Regions from separate parts of the Paenibacillus sp. OK076 genome, predicted to be linked through region 3. Evidence: riboswitches for the same ligand, from Rfam matches in the RefSeq annotation. Region 3 holds a riboswitch; each other region holds the start of a gene.
The links. Region 3 has a riboswitch for S-adenosylmethionine ahead of metA (homoserine O-acetyltransferase MetA). Riboswitches for the same ligand answer to the same signal wherever they lie in the genome.

Region 1 (3,265 bases), on a different contig from region 3:
GACTGGACGTGGCTGAGGAATCGAAATTTGAAAAGAGTATTAATGAACAAGGAGGCCATTATCCCAAAAACAACAATTTAACGGCTACCGTACAGATTGTTCCACGAATCGGCCCCAAACAGGATACTCAAAAAGGCACAGGTGCTTCCGAAGGGCAATCTTTTTTGAATGAAAGGTTGACTGGAGATTCCCTGTTTCAGATCTTTCGTCAGTTTGCTCTAAGAAGAGACCGTCCACTCATTGGTCATCATTTAAAGGTCATCGTTGTTTCTCATGAGTTGTCCAAGAAATATAGTTTGGAGCAGCTGCTTGACTTTATTTTGCGTGATAATGATATCCGCCCCAGTTGTCTGGTTTTAGTAAGCCATGGAACAGCTCACGAAGCTCTTAGTTCTATAGAGCCGGGAGAAGTTCCGGCCTTTTATTTAAAGGGAGTGGTAGGGAATTCGTACCGTTCCAACAAGATCCTTCCTCCTGTGTCTCTTGCGAAGCTTGACGGGAAAATGCAGTCCGGGTCAAGCTTTTTGTTGCAGAATGTCCTTACAGCCGAGGGTGAGCATAAATTCTCAGGGGCAGGGATCTACAAAGGAGAGACGAAAAAATGGATCGGCTCTATAAATCAGATTGAACTCGAAGGATTGTCATGGATCACAGGGAAGGCCCAGCAAGGAGCTGTTAAATCATACGCTCCACCCAATGGCCATACGGTAACCTATGAAATCAAGTCTACCAAGAGTAAAATCATACCACTGGTTCAAGGCAACAACATCTCTTTTCATGTAAAGATTGAATCAGAAGGCCAACTCATGGAAGATTGGAGTTCCCCGGAAATCCCTTCAACGGACAAGTATATTCGTAAATTGGAGATACAGTTTGCGGATACAATCAAAGAACAAATACAGCAGGTTATGAATAAAATGCAGCGTACCTATCGGGTGGACGTGGCCGGATTTGGTGAAGAGCTGAGGATCAAATATCCGAAGGTGTGGAAAAAAGTGAAAAAAGATTGGGATGAAACATTCAGTCACGTTCCCGTAACCTATGATGTGAAACTGAATATTAAAGATTCTGGATCATCGACGGATTAATCACAAGGAATAAGATTCTCTTTACTCTACAAAGTGGATGATGATATTTAATAGTTGACACAAACATGATAGATCGCTATATTTATAAAAAATCATTTTCTTATCCAGAGAGGTGGAGGGACTGGCCCTTAGAAACCTCAGCAACAGATCTGAAGGATACTGTGCTAATTCCAGCGGGTGAACAGCCTGATAGATAGGAGCGTTTGTTTTTATTTGTCAGTAACGGCGCACTCTTCAGGAAGAGTGTGTCTTTTTGTTTTGTTGTTTTCTGGATGAAGAAGTAGGGGAGCAGGCATGAATAACAACAAAGATACGGGGCATTTTCAGCGTAAAATGCAGGCACGGCATGTAGTTATGCTCTCACTCGGTGGAGTCATCGGTACAGGGTTATTTCTAAGTTCGGGTTATACTATCCAGCAGGCAGGACCGATCGGTACCATTCTGTCTTATCTGATCGGAGCGATTGTCGTCTATCTGGTCATGCTCTGTCTAGGTGAACTTTCTGTTCATATGCCAGAGACAGGGGCGTTTCATAGCTATGCGGCAAAATACATCGGACCAGCAACAGGATACACAGTAGCCTGGTTGTATTGGCTAACCTGGACGGTTGCCCTCGGTTCCGAATTTACAGCGGCCGGGCTGTTGATGCAGCGCTGGTTCCCTTCAGTGAATGTTTGGATCTGGAGCGCATTGTTTGCGCTTATGATCTTCCTGTTCAACGCGCTGACTGTCAAATTTTTTGCGGAATCGGAGTTCTGGTTTTCCGCAGTTAAAGTCCTTACAATTGTAGTCTTCATTATTCTTGGGGGCGCAGCCGTATTTGGTATTATTCCAATGGCAGATTCGGAACCTGCACCGTTTCTATCCAATATTACAGCATCGGGTTGGTTCCCCAATGGGGCTACTGCGATACTAATGACGATGCTTGCCGTAAACTTTGCGTTCTCGGGTACCGAATTGATTGGGATTGCTGCCGGGGAAACAGAGAATCCGGAGAAGACGATTCCAAAAGCGATCCATACCACACTGTGGCGTTTAATTATCTTTTTCATCGGAACAATTGTCATTCTCTCGGCACTGCTTCCGATGTCGGATGCGAGTGTGCTCGAAAGTCCGTTTGTGGCGGTCATGGAGCGGGTGGGAGTACCCTATGCAGCAGACATTATGAACTTTGTTATTTTGACGGCGATTCTGTCTGCGGCTAATTCGGGGTTGTATGCATCTTCACGGATGCTCTGGTCTCTGGCTGATAAAAAGACGATCTCCCCATGGTTTGCCACATTGACCAAACGTGGTGTGCCGCTGAATGCGCTCTTGATCAGTATGGTTGGGGGCGGTCTGGCTTTGCTGTCCAGTATCATTGCGCCAGGTACCGTATATATTACACTGGTTTCCATTTCAGGTCTGGCTGTTGTTGCGGTATGGATGAGCATCAGTGCTTCACAGTATATGTTCCGCAGACAGTATATCCGGGAAGGACATGCGGTCAAAGATCTGGTCTACCGCACACCACTGTACCCGGCGGTACCGATTATTTCATTTATATTGTGCCTGGCTTCATGTATAGGCATTGCTTTTGACCCGACACAGCGAATAGCGCTGTATTGCGGAGTTCCATTCATTGCAGTGTGTTACGCAGTTTATTATCTGACAGAACGTGTGAATAAGAAAAGAGGACAAGTACATGACGCAAGTACAACAGACTAATCCCATAGAACAGATCCTGCGTGAGTATCCGGTCATGATTCTGGATGGGGCGCTGGCAACCGAACTGGAACAGCATGGCTGTGATCTGGATGATCCGCTCTGGTCTGCACGTGTGTTACTGGAGAATCCGGACGTGATCCTTCAGGTCCATGCAGATTATTTTCGCGCTGGAGCCGACTGTGCGATTACATCCAGTTATCAGGCGACGGTGGAAGGCTTCGGCAAGCGAGGCATCGGAGAGCAGCAGTCGCTGGAGCTGATTCGCAAGACGGTGGAGTTGGCTGTGCAGGCGCGAGATGATGTCTGGGCAGAAGTGCAAGGTGAAGCCGCAGAGCATGTATCCGGCAATGATTTAAACGGTAAAAAACAAACGGCAGTTGCCATGGGAAATAGGGCATCGGCTCGTCCAAGACCGATTGTTGCTGCATCCGTTGGACCGTACGGCGCATATCTGGCAGATGGCTCGGAGT
Region 2 (3,265 bases), on a different contig from region 3:
CTTGTTGTTTCCGCAAGCCGCAAGAACCGCGATCAGCATAATGCTAAGTAGAGCAAAAGACCATTTTTTCATGTGTAAAACCCCTTCTCCAATAAATTTTTTTGCATTTTGCACCAAGTCGATACCGAATCAGGCAAATGCTATATATGTGTTATTTCCTGGTGAACCATTTAACCAAACGATCGCCAGCCATCTGAAGCACTTGCACCAGAATGACCATAAATACAACGGATATAATCATAATTTCATACTGATAACGGAAGTATCCATAGTTGATTGCCAATGTTCCCAGACCTCCACCACCAACCATTCCCGCCATCGCCGTGTAGGAAACAAGGGTAACGATTGTAATGGTGATCCCGGCTAACAGACCCGGCAATGCCTCTGGCAGAAGTACGCGCCGTACAATCTGTCCGGTTGAAGCGCCCATCGCCTGTGCCGCTTCAATGACGCCACGATCCACTTCACGCAGTGTAGTTTCCACCAATCGGGCAAAGTATGGAGCTGCGGCAATGACGAGCGGTGGTATGACACCCAGCACTCCTGTAGCTGTGCCGACCAGTGAACGCGTAAACGGAATGAGTGCAACAATCAAAATGATAAATGGCACTGAGCGCAGAATGTTTACAATGAACGATAATATCGTGTACACCACTTGGGACTGGATCGAAGCCGACCTTGCCGTCATAAACAGCAATACGCCTAGCGGCAGACCAATGATGATCGTGAACAAGCCCGATGCTCCCAGGATTTGCAGTGTTTCAATCGAAGCCTTACCGATTTCTTCCCAACGTACCGTTGAAAAATCCATTTAACGAAGCACCTCCACATCAAGTCCCTGATCCACTAACTCTTTAATGGTGAGATTAATCTCATCTGACTGTCCCTCGAACCGAACGGTCAGCTGTCCATAGGGAACTTGTTTGATGGTTGAAATGGTGCCTTGCAAAATGGCGAAATCCACTCCTGTTTTACGAACCGTTCTGGACAAAATCGCCTCATAGGTTTTATTGCCCAGGAAGGATATTTTCACAAGCTTAGAAGCTCCGTTCGTCTGTAATGAGACATCTGCACTCGCCAGAGCGGTCTCTTCCAATGCAATTCCAACCTCATGGTCCCGCATCATAAAGTCACGCGTAATGGCATGCTGTGGCTTGAGGAATACTTCCGTTACCGGCCCTTGCTCCACGATGCCTCCCTGATGGATAACCGCCACCTGATCACAGATATTCTGGATCACGTGCATCTCATGGGTGATTAGCACAATCGTGAGGTTGTACTTTTCATTGATATCCAGCAATAACTTCAGAATCGAATCGGTTGTCTGGGGATCAAGTGCCGATGTGGCCTCATCACACAACAGCACGTTCGGATCACTCGCGAGTGCTCTCGCAATACCGACCCTTTGCTTCTGTCCGCCTGACAGCTGGGCCGGATATTTATTGCTGTGGTCCTCCAGCCCAACCAATGCGAGCATTTCCTTCACTTTCCGATCAATGGCAGCCTTGGGCGTATTAACGAGCTTCAAAGGAAAAGCCACATTATCATATACCGTAGCTGAGGATAACAGATTAAAGTGTTGAAAAATCATGCCGATCTTACGCCGTTGTTGTTGCAAATCGGACTTATTGAGATCGGTTAGGTTGATACCATCAACCCAAACCTCGCCTGCCGTGGGGCGTTCGAGCAAATTGATACAACGGATCAATGTACTCTTGCCTGCACCGGAATGACCGATAACTCCAAATATTTCACCCTTGCGGATATTCAAATTTAGTTCCGATAAGGCCGTCGTACTTTTTGAACCTTTACCGTACGTCTTGGTTAAACCTTTTAATTCAATCAAAATTACTGCTCCTTCCCACTGCCTACATGTATCTTTACCCGAATGAAAGGAAAACTCCCCTTCATCGTACAAAAAAAGAGCCCCTTTTGCAGAAACAAAAAGGGCTCTTCACGTGAAAGATTATACCTTCTCATCTGCCAAAATCGTGCCCTGCACCATTTTGTAGGAATTAGCACCTAACATCTATAAAGTATGACACAGCTGTCATGCCGTTATAAATCGGTTGCCGGGCTTCATCGGGCCTGTCCCTCCGCCGCTCTCGATAAGAAATATTTAATTTATAAGTTCAGTAGTAGTTATAATGTTAATGTCATAAATGTTAATTCCATCTAACTGTCAATCAGGAACTCAGTATAATCCAAGTATTCCGATTTGTCAAAGGCAAATATTACAATTCAAATCACTTTGGCGGTTGAGCCACTCCCTGCTTATGCCACTTCTTGTTGATGTAGCCGTACGCTGCTTTTAACGTCTTACATACCATGTCTACGCCCTCGCGGAGTTCCAAAAGATGCTGATCCAGGTCCTCCAGCTTCACTTTCCCCTGCAAAGTTTGGTGTAGCTGCCACAGATCATCCTGCATTTCGGAATTCATGTAATGAATCTCCATGTTTCGTAGTTTACGTAATTTGCTCATTGGCTCACGGTAGGAATCTTTAATCTGGATGAGTTCGTTGGCAAGAACATAATGCTGCTTGTCATATCCGAACTGTCTTAATACGGTAAAGTAAGAATAATGTGTTTTAACATTGGTTGTGTTCAGCTCAAACATTTCATTCAACACTGTACCTAACTTATCCAGAATGGCAAAACATCGGATGAAGCCATCCTTATAGAAATAGACGTAACGGGCATACTCCGCTTTTTCTGGTAACGTCATATCATCCGTAGAGCCCGCTTTGACTTTCTGACGGAAATGGGAAGCTGCAAAACAACTTTGCTCCAGTTCATCCAGCGAAGAGATCAATCCCTGGGTCCATATATACAGTTTACGAAAATCATGGGTAGGATCATGGTCCACATGCATCTGTCGCTGAAATAGCTCAAGTGTATCCGCCATCGCTTCCATCGCGTCCTTTAGTATGCCTTCGTTCTTACGTGGCTTTTCACCCAGCAACGTTCGCAGCATATATAGCCTCCTCTTTCCACTCTGCAGATCATCAAATTAATAATAATTCATCATATTAAACAAAATCGGAGTCAGAGTAAACGTATGACCGCTGCTTACAATAGGGTGCCCTGACACGCCTGACATCAAACAAAGTTCACCTGTCCAATGATGTACATCATCGGATGGTGAACTTCACTGGATTCATCCCCTGAACTACAATAATTCGGATATAGATTAGAACCGGTTAACGGGCCGATGCAGCTTGTACACCAGGAAACTCATATAAGTTAATACGCCGAACAAAATGG
Region 3 (3,265 bases):
CAAGTTCCCCATCAAGTCGCGATAAGTCTCAAAGGTTTCAGATATTTTCACAGCATTCTCATAAATGTCACTGAAATACTTCTGCAGTTGATCATCAATAAGACGCAGATCTTTTTTATTGAGTGTGTTAATGACCTCTTTCTGAGGCCCCAGCACTTTCTTCAGCCATAAAATCTCACTGCGCAACCCGATAATCTCATTCAGGTGAGACTTTTTGGTATGCATCAGAATGTCTTCTTCCAGCTTCTCGATGCGGGCTTCAATTCGGTCACCGACGGTAAAATAATTATCAACAATCAAGTCAACCAGCAGGTAGAGCAGCTTATCCGGTGTACTGATTTCCTGTTCCCACAGAATTGGTTTCAATGTCCGCAATTCGCTGACTTTCTGTTTGGTCACACTGATAATAAAGTGTCTGCCAAGGAACAGGTTGACGGCACGTAAGAAAATCTCTTCATCATCGAAACGAATGCTGTTAATAACAATAAAATAATGGCTCTCATAAATTTCAATCTTCGGACGTTGTTCTTCGTCACTCAAACAGTCTTCCACGGCCAGATCATGCATCATGAAAAGGGGTTGAAGTACCGCCAAATCGTCTACGTCCGCATCAATCCAGTAAAATCCTTCCGCTGGTGGAGTCAGCGCCTGCTGAATGTCGTCCACCGGAATAAATACACCGTTGTTTACCAACCGGATTTTCATTATTCATCTACTCCTTCTGCACCCGCCAAATGGGCGGATTTCATCAATATGGGCGCAAAAAGAACAGATCAGCCGGTCGGCAGCGGAGCCTGGAAGTCAGGACTGCGTTCGCTCTATAATCAAACGGAAGTAACGTCCCGCTGCCGGCATGCTGATATCAATTCTCTATGCAGTTTGTCGGAATTCGGCTGCCAGTCAGGCCTCGGGTCGCCATCCATTGAATATGTCACCTCTCACATAAGGGTTTATAACACTTGTCTAGTATACCGCTGGTACAGGGTCCTTTCAAGCGCAAAAATGTGTCGATTTCGCGCCCTGGAGCAGTGTATGACAACGGATGATGAACGGTTCCGATCCTGAGGAACATGCATAGAACTACACCTTGACGTGAGGGGATTAATGTCTTAAAGTAAAGGGTGAACCACACTAGTTTTTACAATTGAATAAAGCGAAATCTTATCAAGAGTAGGTGGAGGGACTGGCCCGATGAAACCCGGCAACCGGCGGTATACCGCACGGTGCTAATTCTTGCAGCGACCAAGTGTCCGAGTGACACTGTTGTAACTGAGAGATGAGAGAGGCGCATATCTATTTACATATGACCTTTCTCGGAATCCGAGGAAGGTCTTTGTTATATGCACCGACTTCTCAGCAGTGATTTTCGCTAAGGAACTTGAGCCTGCCGACAGCAATGTGGTTGCAATTCAGCGCCTGCAGGCAAGCTCATGGCAGCCTATAACTGTACGGATGCGAAGCGTATCGCATCTGCAGTGGCTGCATCTATTTATGCACAAGGAGGAGTTAGAACCACCATGCCAATCAAAATTCCAGACACACTGCCTGCCAAGGAAGTACTTGCAGGAGAGAACATCTTTGTCATGGACGAGACATCCGCTTATAAGCAGGATATCCGTCCGCTGCGTATCGCTATATTAAACCTGATGCCTACAAAGGAAACGACAGAAACACAATTGCTTCGTCTGGTGGGTAACACACCCATTCAGGTAGATATCGTTCTGGTTCATCCGAAGTCTCATACGTCCAAAAACACATCGCAGGAATATTTGGACTTGTTCTACAAAACCTTTGATGAGATCGAACACCGCCGCTTTGACGGCATGATCATTACAGGCGCTCCTGTAGAGCAAATGGACTTTGAAGACGTGAACTACTGGAAAGAAATCCAGGAGATCTTCGAATGGACCAAAACCAATGTGACTTCGACTATGCATATATGTTGGGCTTCCCAAGCGGGTTTATACCATCATTTCGGAGTTCCCAAAGTTCCGCTGGATGAAAAATGTTTCGGTGTATTCTCACATACGATCAACAGATCCAATGTGCAGCTGCTGCGCGGATTTGATGAAGTATTCAACGTTCCGCATTCCCGCCATACGGAAGTGCGCCGTGAAGATATTGAAAAAAATGATAACCTTGAAATATTGGCTGAGTCTGAGGAAGCAGGAATTTTCCTGGTTGCTACCAAAGACGGCAAACAGATTTTTGCAACCGGACATGCCGAGTATGATCCGCTTTCATTGAAATGGGAATATGACCGGGATGCAGCTAAAGGCATGAACATTGCGCTGCCTAAACATTATTTCCCGAATGACGATCCTTCCCGTGTTCCCCCGGCTACTTGGCGGGCACATGCAAACTTATTATTCTCTAATTGGCTCAATTACTATGTGTATCAAGAGACACCTTACGATATTGGTCCGCAAATCTAATCGACATTACAGGAGGATGCTGCAATGGAAGACAACAAGTTGAAAATCGAAAGCCGATTGGCCCAAATTGGGTCTATCAATGAACCGGTAACAGGCGCCATTAATTTTCCGATCTATCAATCCACTGCGTTTCGCCACCCCAAGCTTGGACAAAGCACGGGATTTGATTATATTCGTACGACCAATCCAACCCGTAAAGTGTTGGAAGAAGCAGCGGCAGCGTTGGAATCCGGTGACGCCGGATTTGCCTGTAGCTCCGGCATGGCTGCCTTGCAAACGATTTTCGCCTTATTTGGACAAGGGGATCATCTGATTGTATCGCTGGATCTGTACGGCGGAACGTATCGTTTGCTAGAGCGCATCCTATCTAGATTTGGTGTGACGGCAAGTTACGTCGATACCAATGATCTGGCAGCTCTGGAAAGTATTCGTCAGCCGAATACAAAAGCGGTATTTATTGAGACACCAACCAATCCATTAATGATGATTACGGATGTGGAAGCGGTATGCTCCTGGGCCAAGAGCCACAACTTGCTGACCATTGTGGATAATACACTACTGACTCCTTTCTTCCAGCGTCCAATTGAACTCGGTGCCGATATCATCATCCATAGTGCCACAAAGTATCTGGGTGGTCATAATGATGTACTTGCCGGATTGATTATTACCAAAGGGGAAGAGTTGTCGGCCGAAATGGCATTCCTGCACAATTCCATTGGAGCAGTGTTGTCTCCAAGCGACTCCTATCAGCTGATGAAAGGCATGAAGACACTCGCTCTTCGCATGGAGCGACATGAGTATAATGCCTTGACGATTGCCAAGTACCTTTT

Region 1: it holds a riboswitch for S-adenosylmethionine, as region 3 does, so the genes downstream of both, mmuP (S-methylmethionine permease) here and metA (homoserine O-acetyltransferase MetA) in region 3, are expected to answer to the same signal.
Region 2: it holds a riboswitch for S-adenosylmethionine, as region 3 does, so the genes downstream of both, BMY78_RS27880 (methionine ABC transporter ATP-binding protein) here and metA (homoserine O-acetyltransferase MetA) in region 3, are expected to answer to the same signal.

The regions. Positions count from the first base shown of each region.
Region 1 covers NZ_FOCH01000006.1:29,591-32,855, forward strand. The annotation lists gene BMY78_RS28460 (Ger(x)C family spore germination protein) at 1-1,088, shown strand, start outside; SAM riboswitch class I at 1,186-1,288, shown strand; gene mmuP (S-methylmethionine permease) at 1,383-2,795, shown strand; gene mmuM (homocysteine S-methyltransferase) at 2,773-3,265, shown strand, end outside.
Region 2 covers NZ_FOCH01000005.1:257,231-260,495, forward strand. The annotation lists gene BMY78_RS27870 (MetQ/NlpA family ABC transporter substrate-binding protein) at 1-72, opposite strand, end outside; gene BMY78_RS27875 (methionine ABC transporter permease) at 152-811, opposite strand; gene BMY78_RS27880 (methionine ABC transporter ATP-binding protein) at 812-1,846, opposite strand; SAM riboswitch class I at 1,974-2,115, opposite strand; gene BMY78_RS27885 (Cthe_2314 family HEPN domain-containing protein) at 2,247-2,975, opposite strand; gene BMY78_RS27890 (COX15/CtaA family protein) at 3,192-3,265, opposite strand, start outside.
Region 3 covers NZ_FOCH01000001.1:1,040,025-1,043,289, forward strand. The annotation lists gene corA (magnesium/cobalt transporter CorA) at 1-705, opposite strand, end outside; SAM riboswitch class I at 1,159-1,283, shown strand; gene metA (homoserine O-acetyltransferase MetA) at 1,518-2,435, shown strand; gene BMY78_RS04860 (aminotransferase class I/II-fold pyridoxal phosphate-dependent enzyme) at 2,460-3,265, shown strand, end outside.